2 regions of the Bradyrhizobium sp. 22 genome follow, and region 2 is predicted to be linked to the other one. Evidence: riboswitches for the same ligand, from Rfam matches in the RefSeq annotation. Region 2 holds a riboswitch; the other holds the start of a gene.

Region 1 (7,689 bases), 750 kb from region 2:
CAGCATTGGTCGAGCCGCCGGAGGCCGCGACCACGGCAGCCGCGTTCTCCAGGGCCTTGCGGGTGACGATGTCGCGCGGCCGGATGTTGGACGCGATCAGGTCCATGATTTTCTCGCCCGCGGTCATGCAGAAGGCGTCGCGGATTTCATACGGTGCCGGGGCACCGGCCGAGTAAGGCAGGGCGAGGCCGATCGCCTCGGAGACGGTCGCCATGGTGTTGGCGGTGAACTGCGCGCCGCAGGCGCCTGCCGAGGGGCACGCCACGCGCTCGATCTCGTCGAGGTCCTCGTCCGACATGGCCCCGACCGAGTGCTTGCCGACGGCCTCGAACATGTCCTGCACGGTGACCTGCTGCCCACGGAACGTGCCGGGCAGGATCGAGCCGCCATAGATGAAGATCGAGGGCACGTTGAGGCGGACCATCGCCATCATCATGCCGGGCAGCGACTTGTCGCAGCCGGCGAGGCCGACCAGGGCGTCATAGGCGTGGCCGCGAACGGTGAGCTCGACGGAATCGGCGATGCATTCGCGCGACGGCAGCGACGAGCGCATGCCGTCGTGCCCCATGGCGATGCCGTCGGTCACGGTGATGGTGCAGAACTCGCGCGGGGTGCCGCCGGCCGACGCCACGCCCTTCTTCACCGCCTGAGCCTGGCGCATCAGCGCAATGTTGCAGGGCGCAGCTTCGTTCCAGCACGAAGCGACGCCGACGAAGGGCTGGTGGATCTGCTCGGTGGTCAGACCCATGGCGTAGAAATAGGACCGATGCGGCGCGCGCGCAGGGCCTTCCGTCACGTGACGGCTCGGCAGCCTCTGCTTGTCAAACTTCGCGCCCATCGCAAACCAGCTTCCCCGGTCGACCCTTTCAGACCCGAAAAATCAGAGCCAAGATTTGTATCGACCTTGGGATTTTCCGGCGCCGCCTGGGACCGCCGCTGCCCTTCAAAAACTTAGAGTGATTTTATTCATGTTCGGGTGTGGCCAAAAAGCGGCGGTGATGCGAACCACCGGCGATGACGGTTAAATCCGGAATGAGTGTTGCGTAGACAGCACATTCGTTACCGGGAAGACACGGGTTGGCATACTTGGATACCCCGCAAGGAAGGCAATACACAACCTCTGATTTCAAAACTCGGAAGCGCTCCAGCGTGGCGCTGAATGACAGAAACAGACACAAAGTGAGTCGCCTCGATCGCTCCGCCGTGTCCCGGACAAGCCGCAACGCGCGAGCGTTGCGGCGCAGAGCCGGGACCCAGGGCGACACGGTCCAATGCCGCGACATGGGCCCCGGCTCTGCAGCGCACCGTACCGGACGATGCTTCGCATCGCCGGGGACGCTGCGCTGCGTCCGGGGCACGCGAGCGAGCTGGTCCTCCAATCACCCCTGTCATTCCCCGCCACCGGGTCTCGCCTTCGGCGAGCCCGATGACAGGCTCCGGCGGGCAATCCAGTACGCCGCGGCTTGTCGGATTGACCTCTGGCGTCTCTGGAATACTGGATCGCCCGCTTTCGCGGGCGATGACATCGCGTGTGTGGCGACGGGCATGCCTTTTCGCTCTCGCGGCTCAAATTCGCCCGAGCTTTGCTTGCGTCTCCACCCTCAAATCCAAGAGGGCGCAGGGAAGGCCGGGTGCTGACAACGCACCCGCGGTCTGCTGCGCAAAATGCACACGCAGAAGAACCGCACAGCAGCATACAGGTGGTGCCGATCACTCGGCCTTCCCTGCGCGATGGTCGGACGGCTTATGCCGCGCTCTCCCGGGAGCCGAATGTCCTTCTGGCCTCCCTCGCCCCGCGGATTGGATGATGCAGTCTGCCCGGTTGGGCTCGCTCGCACCTCCGCGGTAGGCTTGACCGTAGCAACGACGGCCGGGACCACACGGTTTTGCCGTACGCACGGCCCGCCATGTCGCCGCAGTATTCCCGGCCCTTGTACACGGAACCGGAAACTTACAGACGAGACGAAGCCTAGCAGCGCCGTTCGTCACACGCGGGGTTCGGGCTCACAGGGACTACCCGCCCTGCCCGTCCCCTCTCGTGCCGACGCTGCCGCGTCCACCGCAAGCCCGGCTCGCGATCAAGACGACCTCGAGATCGCCCCTCCTGGTTGAGCCGGGATGGGCGACACATACGCCCTTTCCGAATTTCGGTAAAGTAGAATATTTTCGCGCTGATGGATTGACAGAGACCGACACAGGCACGGTGCCGTAGCCCGGATCGAGCGCAAGCGTAATCCGGGACGATGCGAGATGCCGGGCGAGCGGCCCCGGATTGCGCTGCGCTCCACCGGGCTACAAGAAGCACTCACGCCGACGTCGCGCCCTTGCGGCCGAACGGATCGACCATACGGACGATCTCGCAGACGGCGACGAGGCCGGCGAGCCAGGCGGCGCTGGTCAGGCCGATGCGCATCACGATCGCGGCAGTGAAGGCGCCCTCGCCGCCGAGGAACGGCGTTGGGGCGAGCAGCGCGAGCTCGTAAATCCCATAGGCGACGACGAGCATGATCGCGAGCAGCAGCGGCGTGCGGTGCTGGGGCAGCAGGCCGAGCACCGTCGACGAGGCCGCGGTCGACAGCAACGCAGCCACACCGATGACCAAACCCCAGGCGATCGTGCCGGCGTCAACGGGATAATGCAGCACGCCGAAACCGATGGTCTGGTTCACGAGCCAGGCGCCGGTGACGACGAGCAGCGCCGGACGCAGCGGCAGCATCGCCGCGGCCACGACGGCGAAGGCCGCGAACGGCGTTGCGCAGGCGAACGCAAAGCTGGCCAGCGCGCATGACGCCGTCAGCAGCGCAAAGCAGAAAATGGGCGCAAGGCGCGGCGCGACCGGCTGAAGCCGGAGACGGCCGTCGTGAGGCAGCTGGATGCTGCCAGCCATGACGTCAGGAAGCATGGGTGAATTCCTTCTGTTTCGGATGCCGTTCCATTTGAGATCAAAACGAGGCGCCGGCCTTGAGCAGATAGGTACGGCCGGGCAGCGGATAGGCACTGAAGCGGCCGTCCGTGAAGGTGCTGGCGATGGCGTAGTCGTAGTAGAGCGCATTCAGCACATTGTTGACGCCGAGGGACCAGAAGTAGCGCTCGTACTGGCCGCTGAGTTTGAGGTCGATCGTGCCGCCGGCCGGGATCGGCTTCTGGGTGCCCGCCTGGTCGTTGTCCATGCGCCGCTCGCTCCAGAAGCGCGCAGTGGCATCGAGCACCACGTAGTTCTGCCAGATGTTCCAGCTGACACCCGCACTCGCCGTATAGCGCGACACCAGCGGCACGTCGTTGCCGGCCCAGATGCCTTCGCGGAAGACCGCGCGGGTATAGGCCATGCCGGAGCGCAGCAGCAGGGTGTCGTTGACGCGATAGGACAGACTGGTCTCCGAGCCGTAGCGCCGGGTCGGATCGAGATTGGTGTTGTAGAACAGGACCGGGTTGAAATGGACCTCGTTGGTGAGGTCCATCAGATAGAGACTGCTCTGCAGCTGCAGACCGCCGCCCCTGATGCGCAGACCGCCCTCGATGTCCTGCGAGGTCTGGGTCTTGAGCTGGAACGTTTGCGGGATCGCGGCGAAAGTCAGGGGATCGAAGGACGGCCCCGAGGACAGGCGCTCGTCGACGTCAGGCGTGCGGAACGCGCGCGCGGCGCGAGCGAACAGCGAGACCACGTCGTTGAGACGATGCTCGGCCCCGAGATGCAGCGCATATTGGGTCTCGTCGCTCGTCAGCGGCAGCGCACCGATATCGGCATTGAACGGCGCCGCCGCGTCGAAATTGTCGCGTGCCGCAAGACGGACGTTCTGCACCCGCGCGCCGTAGGAGATGTCGGTCGTGGGCAGCACGCCCAATGTGTGCTGGAAATAACCCGCGACCGTCTGCTGCCGGAGGTCGTAATTGTGCCAGGCGGCGAGCCCCTGCCCGGCGCCGCGGTTCTGCGCAAAGCTCGCATCGTAATAATCGATGCCGGTCAGGAGCTGCGACGGCAGGCCGAGCAGCAGGCTCTTCACGCTGAGCCGCGGCGTAATCGACCAGTTCGTCAGTTGGGACTCGACATAAGTCGAGGTGAAGAAGGCCGGAACCGGCGTCGGGCTGGAGAAGAACGTACTCTGCTGCTGCTTGTCGCGCACACCGCCGTCGACGATGAGATCGACGCCGTTGACCAAAGTCTTGGTGAACCCGGCCGTTGCGCTGAAGCCCTGCTGGTTGGCGGCATTGAAGGGCGTGCTGGTGCCTCGGCGGTTGGTCCTGAGCTCGTCGAGGCCGATCGAGGGATCGACGGTGCGGCCGCCCGGCAGCCGCAGCTCCTGATTATCGCCGGTGATGGTGAGAAACGCGCTCAGGCCCGGCGTGGTGTAGTTGAGATTGCCGACACCGTTCTGCTGGGAATAGCGATTGTTGTCGCGATAGCCGTCGGTCCTGACGGCATTGCCGTAGAACGAGGTCGACCATGGACCGGAATTGAGCGAGGTCGAGACGTTGCCGAGCCTGGTGTTGAACGAGCCGAATCCGGCCTCGATGCGCGCAGTCACGGGCGGTCCGCCGGCGCCGGTCCTGGTGACGATGTTGATCACGCCGCCGACCGCGTTGTCGCCGTAAAGCACCGCGCCGGAATTGCCGCGCGTGATCTCGATGCGCTCGATGGAATTGAGCGGGATGGTGGAGAGGTCCACCTGCGCCATGTCGACGTCGTTGAGCCGCCGGCCGTTGACCAGCACCAGCGTGTTGGCGGTGGCAAAGGCGCCGAAGCCGCGCAGGTCCACGCTGGTCTTGGCGCCGATCTGGCCGCCATAGAACGTCGTGATCTGGGCCCCCGGCACCTGCGTGGCGATGATCTCGGCAAGCGTCTGCGACGGCGAATGCGCGATATCCGCGGCCGTGATCACGGTCGTGGCGGCTCCGACGATACCGCCGCCGCCGGCGACAGCCTCCGAGCCCGAGCCGGACGAGCCAGTGCCGTCGATTGCTGGCGCGACGCTCGCGGCTCGCCGCGGCCGCGTCGCCTCGCCCTCACCTGTCGCCCTCGCCCGCGTGCGGTTCTGATCGGCGGGCTTGCTCACCTCGATCGGCGGCAATTGCTCGGCAAGCCCCTGCTGGGCGAAGGCGGAGGACAGATCCAGCGAATGGAACGAGACGGATGCGAGCAGGCCGGCGCTGAGGCGCCGGGCGGCAGAAACGAGACGGGACATTGTTGTCACCTCGGTATGACGTCAGTGGCACGTCACAGCGAACGAGGTTTCACGGCAGAGCGGCGGACTGCTCCGATGAAGCCAATGTCTGTACTCCCCGACCGACATCTTCGCGTGTGACCACGGCTGACGGCAGGTCTCCTGGCTCGCGGGTCGTTACCTTGCGTCGCCTTCCCAGGACCGAGGTTCCCAGTGGCACAGGACGAAAGATTCACCGCTTACAGTTGCGGGGGCAGCCGTGGCGTTGGGACAGATCCCGGCATTGGGACGTCCCGCACCACATTCCCTTTTGATCTCCCTGGGGAGAACCGTCGCCGGCCATTTACGTGTCGCTCCGGCAGCGTGTCAATCGACCGTTGGGCGGCACTCAGGTCCGTCCGCGCGGACGTTGCGCCAGGGCCCAGGCGGCCGTGACGTCGCGCGGCGGAACATCGATGCGTTTGATCGGGGTCAGTTCGCCGGAGGCCGAGACGATCGCGGTTTCCTCGCGGCGGCAGCGCGTGCAGACAAAGCGGACCTCATGCGGAGACGCCGACCAGCTCGACCGCTTCACATTGGCGGCCATCGGCCAGGCCTCGCAATGCGAGCACGACACCAGAAATCGACCGGGATCGAGCATACCCATTTCCATCGGACTCCACGTCCTGCCGCCTCTTCAATGATTAACCCAAGTGAATCGTTCCGGTGCCTAAGCACCGCCAATTGCGAGAGGCAGCTCCGGAGGCGGCCGCCAACGCGCTCAGCGCGCGCCCTTGAGGGTGCAGGAGGTCGAGCAGGTGACGGTGGTGCCGCGATCGCATGCTTTGCAGGCGGCGACGCACTGGTTCAGGTCGCGGGGATTGTAGCTGTAGGCCCGCAAGGGGCAGGCCGGCGTCGTCGAGCCGGTGATGTCCTGCTCCTGGTCGCAGGCCGCCGTCATGAGCGCGAACATGATCACGGCAACGAGGCGCATGGGATGCCCTGTCTAGCACGACAATGACGTTCCGGTGCGCGCTGCATTGCAGCGAACCCCGGCCTTCCCACCACGGGCATCACCTATCAGCGACGCCCGCATGCCATCAGGATGCGCGCCAAACCTTAAGAACGGATTGCAGCCGGCCTCAGGCCGCGGCCTCGGTCGCGATCGCCTGCCGCATGTCGACCGCCAACTGACGGTACTGCTCCGAAAGCTTCAGATAGAACTCGCGCTTGCTGCCATCGGTGGCGAGCTTGGCGATCAGCTCGCATTCGGCGGTGAGCGTCTCAAACCGTTCCAGCCTGTCCTGAAGTTCTGGCATCGGCGTGTCCCCATCAAACGCCTCAAGGACATCCAACCTAAGCCCGGGAAATAGGTCACGGCAAACATCGTTATCGAGCAGAAGCAATTTTTCCGGTGCGGCGGCCCTATTTGCTGTCGAGGCGCCAGGCGCCGTCCCATGCCTCGTCAGGCGGGCTCGCCTTGAGCTGCGCGATGCGGCCGAGCATCGTGCGCGAGGGCCCGTCACCGGGAACGGCTTCGAGGGCCGCGTTGAAGGCAGCGCGCGCCGCATCGAAGCGCCTGATACGATAGGCGGCAAGCGCCTCGGCATAGTGCGTGCGCAGGCTGGCTTGCGCATCGGTGAGCCCGCCCGCCCTCGCCATCACCTCGAAGATCGGCTGCGGCGCGCTCTGGCCGGCGACCGCCAGACGATCGATCTCGCGCAGCTCGAGCCGCGTCCCGATCGCCTCGGCGGTGGCCTGCGAGATCAGGATGCGGGTGCCGTAGACCTTGTTGACCGCTTCCAGCCGCGAGGCCAGGTTCACGGCATCGCCCATCACGGTGAAGCTCATCATCAGCTCGGAGCCGATGCTGCCGGTCAGCACCTCGCCGGTGGCGATGCCGATCCGCAAATCGCACGGCGCGGGCATAGCGCGGATGCCGAGCAGGTCGGGCAGCTGCCGCTGGAGCGCGGGCACCTGATCGGCCATCTCGATCGCCGCGATGCCGGCAAGAAGCGCCTGCTCGCCGTCCTCGATGAAGGGCGGCCCCCAATAGGACATGATGGCATCGCCGATATACTTGTCGATGATGCCGCGATTGTTCCTGACGGGTGCGGACATCACCGTGAAATAGTGGTTCATCACCTTGACGAGGCCGCGCGGCGTCATGCCCTCGCTCATCGAGGTGAAGCCGCTCATGTCGCAGAACATGATGGTCATGACCCGGCGCTCGCCGTCGATCGCGATCTCCGGCCGGTCGATCAGCCCCTGCACCACCTTGGGATCGATGTAGCGGCCGAAGGTCTCGCGGATGCGCTCGTTGTGCCGGAGCTGCTCGGTCATGCGGTTGAAGGCCGCGGCGAGCTCGCCGATCTCGTCCTGGGTGGAGACGGTGATGGTCTTGTCGAAGCGGCCTGCCTCGACCTCCCGGGTTCCGGCGAGCAGCAGCCGCACCGGGCGGGTGATGCCGCTGGACACCATCAGCGCAAAGACGAAGCCGACGATCGCCGCGAGCAGCGTCACGACGCCCGAGACGACGATCGCCTGATGC
Region 2 (7,689 bases):
GCGCGGGCCGGTTTCGGCGAGGGCGCCGGACATGATGATCTGATCGGGCATGCCGAGATAGGCGCCCCAATAGATGTGAATCCCTGCCGGATCCAACGATTCGAATGCGGTGCCGCCGTCGAGCATCACCACCACGGTGTCGACGCCTTGCGGCCAGCCGCCTTCGCGCAGGCGTCGCCCGGTCGTGACCAGGAACGGCTCGCCGATATCGTTCAGCGGCAGCGCATGGGCCGCGCACAGCGCCTGGATCGACGTGATGCCGGGCACGACCTCGATTCTGGGCAAGGGAGCGAGCCGCCGCGCGATGCGCAGCGAGGAATCATACAGCGAAGGATCGCCCCAGATCAGCAGCGCGACCTTGCCGCCGCTTCCGAGATGATCTGCGATCGCCTGCGACCAGGTCACGGCGACCGCATCGTGCCAGTCGTCCACGCCCTTGCGGTAATCCGCCTCGGCAGCATCGCGCACGGGAAGATCGAACTCGGCGATGGCTGTCGTGTCGCTGGTGAGCACATCCGCGCAGATCGTCCGCCTGAGATCGGCGAGATCGGATTTCGCCGCTCCCTTGCGCGGGATCAGGATGAGGTCGGCGGCGTTGATGGCCTGAACGGCGGCGCGCGTGAGCTGGCCGGGATCGCCGCAACCGATGCCGATCAGGGAAAGCGTGAGCATCGCGCGTCGGGGCGGCCATGACGGCCGCCCCTTGTCTCAGTCAAGCTGCGTTGTGCAGGCGCGGAGTGACGAGGCCGGGCGCGGTGACGCCGCGCAGCGACTTCGCCGCCGCCAGCACGGCGAGATCGGCCAGCGGCTCGATCACGATCACCAGCGCATAGGAGGCGGCGAACGTCGCGATGCTGGCGAGATTGCTCATCGCAAAGCCGGAGCCATAGAGCGCCCAGAACGCCACCCAGGCGATCACGCCAGCCTGATAGGTCGTCGAAAGCGCCAGCGCCTGGCCGTACTTCAAATCGACATAGGCGGTGTTGCGGGCGATGATCCGCGAGGCGATGGCCTGGATCGCGAACAGCGGCACCAGCAGCGTGGTGACGTTCATGCCGTATTGCGGCAGGTCGACCGGCTCCAGCAGCACGCCCTGCAGCAGCAGGCCGAACGCGAGGCCGAAGGCCGCGGGCGCGGCACCGAACAGCAGGAACAAGGTCGAGCCGAGGATGAAGTGCACCTCGGAGACGCCGACCGGGAAGTGCGGCAGGATCTCGAAGAAGATGAAGACGAGGATCGTGGTGGCGAGCGTCCGGCCTGCGAACGAGCCGAGGCCCTGCTCGCGCACGGTTTCGGCTGCAAGCTTCAAGGCAACGCCGCCTGCGGCGATGCCGGTTGCGTAACTCAGCACGAGCTTGGCGCCCGTCACTAGACCGGGTTCGATATGCATGGCTCAGATCCTTCCTGCCGTCACACCCGACGGCCTTGGCCTCAAAACGTGCAGGGCCGGTCTCCTGGCTCGCGGTTCACTGGGTTCTCCGGCCTTCCCGAACCTTGCGGCCCAGTGGCTGATCGAAGTCCCTCACCGCTTACAGTCGCGGGGGCGGCTGGGGTTTTGGGCGCCGCGACTTGGTCCGCCCATCCCCATTCCCGATTATGCTCCGGCGCTTTGCGCCGCGTAGAGCACCTTGCCGCTCCTGTGTGCCCCTTTCGCCGAGCCGGCGTCAAGGGGCGAGGCGCGGCCGGGGCGATCACGACGGATAATCCCCGGCCAGCGCGCCGAACAGGATCACGGCGGCGGTCGAAGGAGCACCGCCGCGGGCAAGCTGCTCGGCCAGCTCGGCAATCGTGGTGCGGACCAGCCGCTCGTCGGACCGGCCGAGGGATTCGGCGACCAGCGCCGGGGTCTCCGCGGCGAGGCCGTGCGCGATCAATTTTGCGGTAAGCGCCGGAAAGGTGCGCCGGCCCATATAGACCACGGTTGTCGCCTCGGGATCGGCCAGCGCCGCCCAGTTCAGATTCGGCGGCAGCTCGCCGGTGACGTCGGCGCCGGTGATGAACTGCACCCGGCGCGAGGTGTGACGCCGGGTCAGGGGAATGCCGGCCTGCGCGGCGGCGACGCAGGCCGAGGTGACGCCGGGCACGATCTCATAGCCGATGCCGGCCTCGCGCAGCGTCTCGATCTCCTCCTCGAGCCGGCCGAAAATGCCGGCATCGCCGGACTTCAGCCGCACCACGCGCGCCCCTGTTGCGGCATAGTCGACCAGCAGGCGGTTGACGTGATGCTGCTTGGTCGAGGGCCGCCTTGCGCGTTTGCCGACCGCGACCAGATTGGCGCCCGGCCGGGCGAGATCGAGGATTGCGCCCGAGGCGAGATCGTCATAGAGCACGACGTCGGCCTCGCGCAGCCGCGCGGCGCCCTTGAGCGTGAGCAGCTCGGGATCGCCGGGCCCGGCGGAGACGAAGGAAACGAACCCGCTCACCGGTCCTCCGCGATCAGATGAAAGAAGGTGCCGCTGACATGGCCGCGCTGCGAGCCGGTCTCGGCGATGACGGCGCCGGTGGCATCATGCACGACCGCCAGCGGCGTGTCAGGCTGGGCGAGAATTGTCGAATAGTGGAACTCGTGGCCGCGCAGACGCGCACTGGCGCGATATCCCGGCATCGGCGCGGCGAGCGCCGCGAGGCGATAGCCCAGATGCATGCGGCGTTTGGCAAAGCTGGTCTCGAGGCCGAGCAGGCCCGTCATCTCATGGCGGACACCGTCCGCGTCGGTCAACCCGGCCCCCAGCACCATGTAACCCCCGCATTCGCCATGCACGGGCCGCGTCTCGGCGAAGGCACGCAGGCCGCCGCGAAAGCGCACATTGGACGCGATCCTGCCGGCATGAAGCTCGGGATAGCCTCCCGGCAGCCAGCACACATCAGCGCTTGCGTTCGGCGTCTCATCGGCCAGCGGCGAGAACGGCACGATCTCGGCGCCCGCCGCGCGCCAGGCTTCCAGCATATGCGGATAGACGAAGGAGAATGCGGCATCACGCGCCAGCGCAATGCGCTGTCCCGGCGGCGCCACATTCAGGCCGCTCGCCGCCGCTTGCGGCGACCAGGCCGCGGCCGCGCGCAGCACCGCATCGAGATCGACATGCTCGGCGACGAAGCGCGCGGCCTCGTCGATCAGCTTGCCGATCTCCGCCTGCTCCTCCGCCTGCACCAGGCCGAGATGCCGCTTCGGCAGGCTGATCTCGGCATGGCGCGGCAGCGCGCCGAACACGGCGATGCCGGCATCGTTGAGCGCGCGACGCACCAGATCCTCGTGGCGCGGGCTGGCGACGCGATTGAGCACGACGCCGGCAAGTCTGACGCCGGGACGATAATCACGCAGGCCCGCGGCGATTGCGGCGGCGGTCTGGGCCTGGCCCGAGGGATCGATCACCAGCAGCACCGGCCAGCCCAGCATCTCCGCGATGTCGGCGGTGGCCCCGGTGCCGCAGACGCCGCGCGCGGCGACGCCATCGAACAGGCCCATCGAGCCCTCGGCGAGCGCGATATCGGCATCCGTGCCGCGGCTAACGAGATGTGCGATCGTCCCGCGATCCATCGCCCAGCTGTCAACGTTGACGGAGGCGCGTCCCGTAGCGGCGGCGTGAAAGGCGGGATCGATGTAATCCGGCCCGCTCTTGAAGCACTGCACGTTCAGCCCGCGATGGCGCCAGGCCCGCGCGAGCGCCAGCGTCAGCGTGGTCTTGCCGACGCCGGAGGCCGGTGCGGAGATGACGAGGCCTGCCGGCATCACGACGCCTCCGGAAAGCGCGGCTCGGCTCCGACCGGCCGATAGCGGCGGTCGTAGTCGGCCGCATAGAGACGGCTCTCGTCGAAATCCGCAGCGCCAAGCGTCTTGCCGACCAGGATCAGCGCAGTGCGCTCCATCTCCGTGCCGATTGTGGCATCGAGCGTCGCCAGCGTCGCGCGCACGATGCGCTGATCCGGCCAGCTCGCGCGCCAGACGATCGCGACCGGGCAATCGCCGCCATAATGCGGCGTGAGCTCGGCCACGAACTGATCGAGCAGGTGGATCGACAGATGGATCGCGAGCACCGCGCCGGTTGCGGCGAACGCGGCCAGCTTCTCGCCGTCAGGCATCGCACTGGCGCGGCCCGGTGTGCGCGTCAACACCACCGTCTGGGCAAGACCCGGCAGCGTGAGCTCGGCTTCCAGCGCTGCCGCAGCGGCGGAGAAGGACGGCACACCTGGCGTGACCGTAAAGGGAATGCCGAGCGCGCTCAGGCGGCGGAGTTGCTCGCCCATCGCGGACCAGATCGAGAGATCGCCGGAATGCAGCCGCGCGACGTCCTTGCCGTCTGCATGCGCGGCGGCCATCTCCGCGATGATGTCGTCGAGCGACAGCGGCGCCGTGTTGACGATACGCGCGCCGGGCGGGCAATGCGCCAGAACGCCCTCGGGCACGAGTGAGCCCGCATAGAGACAGACCGGACAGGCCGCGATCAGGTCACGACCACGCAAGGTCAGCAGATCAGGTGCGCCCGGCCCGGCGCCGATGAAATGCACCGTCATGCGCCGTCTCCTTCCGCGATCGCGGCGGTTGCGGTGCGATCCTGCGAAATCACGCGCGTCGCAATCAACCGGGCCCGAGGACCAGCCGCCGCGAGCGCCGCGGCTTCTGCGACCGACCCGGTCCCGAACTTCTCCATCACGAGATGTGACTGGGTCGGCGTTGCGATACCGGTCAACATGTCAACCGGAACAGCCTTGATCGGCACACCGCACTCGCGTGCGAGCTGCTGCAGCGCCTCCGCATCGGCCTTGTCGCTGACCGTTGCCACCGCGTCGAGGCCTTCGAGGCTACCCACCGCCACAAGCGCCTCCCGCAGCGAGGCCAGCGTCACATTACTCTTAAATCCGAGTCCGGCGACTTTCATCGGGCCGTACTCCATTGCACCACCGGACGTGCCGTCTCCCAGGAGCGGTAGCGGCCAAGCGGCGCGGCATGCGCGATCTCGACTCGCATCAGCTCGCCGCCATGGCGCTGGTGCAGCTCGCCGAACAGCGCTTCGGTTTCCAGCGTGACGGAATGTGCGACCAGCCGCGCCCCCGGCGCAAGCCGCGACCAGATGGCGTCGAACATCGCCTCATTGAGCCCGCCACCGATAAACACGGAATCCGGCGCTTTCAGCCCTGCGAGAGCCTCGGGCGCCCTCCCCGTGATGACAGTGATCTTGTGAGCCAGCCCAAACGCTTCCGCATTGCTGCGGATGTTGGCCGCGCGGTCCTCACGCGCCTCGACGGCGATTGCCGTCCCGCCACACAGCGCCCATTCAACTGAAATCGAGCCCGAGCCGGCGCCGATGTCCCACAACGTGCTGCCTGCGAAGGGCCACAGCGCCGAGAGCGCCAGCGCGCGCACAGGACGCTTGGTGATCTGGCCGTCGTGAGCGAAGAGAGCGTCCGGCAGGCCCGAGCTGCGAGACAGGCCGCCGGCCCCCCTCGCCTCCAGCGCGACAGCAACGAGCTTTCCCGGGACAACCGTTGGACAGCTCTCAGCGCGATGCTCGCGAATACTTTCATGCGGTCCGCCGAGCGCAGCAAGGGTCCAGAATGCGGAGGCGCCCCATCCGCGCTCCGTCAACCATCTCGCGAGATCACTTGCCGCGTTCTCATCGCGCACCAGGCAGATGATGCGTGCCCCCCGCGCCAGATGCGGCACAAGACGCTCGAACGGTGCCGCATGGAGACCGAGGCAAACAGTCGTTTCGAGGCGCCAGCCTAGCCGCGCCGCAGCCAGCGAGAACGTCGACGGCGCCGAATGCGCGATCCACTCACCCGCCTCAAGCCTCTCCGCAAGGCTTGCGCCGGCGCCATACCAAAAAGGATCGCCGGAGGCGAGCACCACCGTCGGCCGGCCGCGGCATCCCAGCACGATTTCTGCATCAAATGGCACCGGCCAAAGGCGGCCACGCGCCGTCACGCCCGCAAGCGCAAGGTGCCGCCCACCGCCGAACACGGTTTCGGCCTCATCGAGCGCCTTTCGGCTTGCCTCGGACAGGCCGGCAAGGCCATCTTCGCCGATACCGATGATGGTCAGCCAGGGATCAGACACGATGCGCGCCCTCATACTGGGCGGAACGGCCGATGCGAGCCTGCTCGCCGCGGAGATCGCGCGCGCCGGGCTTGACGCCGTTTATTCCTATGGCGGCCGCACCCGCGCACCGGCGGACCAGCCGCTGCCAACCCGCATCGGCGGCTTCGGCGGCGTGAGCGGCCTTGCCGGCTACCTCCGTTGTCAGGGAATCACCCACGTCATCGACGCAACGCATCCGTTCGCTGCCGAGATGAGCCGTCATGCGGTCGAAGCGTGCGCGCAAACCTGTACGCCGCTGATCGCGCTGGAGCGCGCGCCTTGGACCAGGGCCTCCGGCGACAAATGGACCGAGGTTGCAGATGTCACCGCCGCCGTCGCCGCGCTGCCGGAGGCGCCCGCAAACGTGTTCCTCGCTATCGGCCGCCAGCATATCGCGCCGTTTGCAACGAAACCGCAGCACAGCTACACGCTGCGCTTCGTCGATCCGCCCGAAGCGCCCCTGCCCTTCACGGCCGACGTGATCGTCTCGCGTGGACCGTTCACACTTGATTGCGAGCTCGATATGCTGCGCAAGCGCGGCACCGCCTGGATCGTCGCCCGCAATTCCGGCGGCGACGGCGCACGCGCCAAGATCGACGCGGCCCGCACGCTCGGCCTTCCCGTGATCATGATCTCGCGACCGGCGCTGCCCGAACGGCGGCGGGTCGAGAGCGTCACTGCCGTGATGCAATGGCTCGGTCATTCGACCCGCCTCGGCGCATAGACCCAGCGGCCGACGCAGCGTGTCTGCGAATTGCCGACGATCACCAGCGTGCGCATGTCGGCCATTTCCGGCGTCGCTTCATTCAGCGTCACGATCTCGATCTTCTCATCAACCGCGCTGATCGCGCGCGCGAAAATCACGACGCGTTCGCCGCAGCCCGCGTCCTTCAGCACCGCAAGCGCGCGGCCAAATCCTTCCGGCCGGCTTGCCGAGCGCGGATTGTACATCGCAATCGCAAAATCGGCTTCGGCCGCGAGACGCAAGCGCTTCTCGATCACGGCCCAGGGCTTGAGATTGTCGGACAGGTTGACGGCGCAGAAATCGTGGCCGAGCGGTGCGCCGGCACGGGCGGCGGCGGCCAGCATCGCGGTGATGCCGGGCAGCACACGGATCGGAACCGCCTGATATTGCGGCGCCTGTTCGAGCGCCTCGAACACGGCGGAGGCCATCGCGAACACGCCGGGATCGCCGGAGGACACGACCACCACCTGCCCGCCGTCGGAGGCAAGCCGCAATGCCTCGCGGGCGCGCTGCAGTTCCTCGCGGTTATCCGAAGGATGCAGGGTGAGCCCCGCTCGCTGCGGCACGCGCGCGACGTAAGGTGCGTAGCCCAGAATGTCGGTCGCGGACGCAAGCGCAGCCGTGACCTCAGGCGTCACCAGCGCATCGCTGCCCGGCCCGAGGCCCGCGATGGTTAGGGAGCCCGTCATTCGGCGGCGTCCAGATGCCGGCCCTTGCCGTGAACCAGCACGATCGCGAAATAGGGACAGTCGGCAGCGTCGATCTCGGCGAGCCGCACCACGCGCTCGCCCGGCATGGTGCCGCGCTCGACCAGCCAGGCGTCATCCAGCCGGCCGGCGGAGCTGAGTGCACGGCGCACCTTTGCAAG

Evidence for each region. Region 2 has a riboswitch for cobalamin ahead of K410_RS0114565 (energy-coupling factor ABC transporter permease). Riboswitches for the same ligand answer to the same signal wherever they lie in the genome.
Region 1: another riboswitch for cobalamin. It lies ahead of K410_RS0118245 (TonB-dependent receptor); the one in region 2 lies ahead of K410_RS0114565 (energy-coupling factor ABC transporter permease).

The regions. Positions count from the first base shown of each region.
Region 1 covers NZ_KI519399.1:3,561,009-3,568,697, reverse strand. Annotated here, with positions in the region: gene ilvD (dihydroxy-acid dehydratase) at 1-838, opposite strand, end outside; gene K410_RS0118250 (hypothetical protein) at 2,306-2,887, opposite strand; gene K410_RS0118245 (TonB-dependent receptor) at 2,943-5,180, opposite strand; cobalamin riboswitch at 5,295-5,508, opposite strand; gene K410_RS0118240 (hypothetical protein) at 5,548-5,811, opposite strand; gene K410_RS0118235 (hypothetical protein) at 5,920-6,132, opposite strand; gene K410_RS40400 (hypothetical protein) at 6,281-6,457, opposite strand; gene K410_RS0118225 (adenylate/guanylate cyclase domain-containing protein) at 6,564-7,689, opposite strand, start outside.
Region 2 covers NZ_KI519399.1:2,814,667-2,822,355, reverse strand. Annotated here, with positions in the region: gene cobF (precorrin-6A synthase (deacetylating)) at 1-672, opposite strand, end outside; gene K410_RS0114565 (energy-coupling factor ABC transporter permease) at 713-1,390, opposite strand; cobalamin riboswitch at 1,428-1,646, opposite strand; gene cobA (uroporphyrinogen-III C-methyltransferase) at 1,692-2,423, opposite strand; gene K410_RS0114555 (cobyrinic acid a,c-diamide synthase CobB) at 2,420-3,730, opposite strand; gene cobM (precorrin-4 C(11)-methyltransferase) at 3,730-4,512, opposite strand; gene K410_RS0114545 (cobalamin biosynthesis protein) at 4,509-4,877, opposite strand; gene K410_RS0114540 (bifunctional cobalt-precorrin-7 (C(5))-methyltransferase/cobalt-precorrin-6B (C(15))-methyltransferase) at 4,874-6,055, opposite strand; gene K410_RS0114535 (cobalt-precorrin-6A reductase) at 6,057-6,800, shown strand; gene cobJ (precorrin-3B C(17)-methyltransferase) at 6,776-7,510, opposite strand; gene K410_RS0114525 (precorrin-2 C(20)-methyltransferase) at 7,507-7,689, opposite strand, start outside.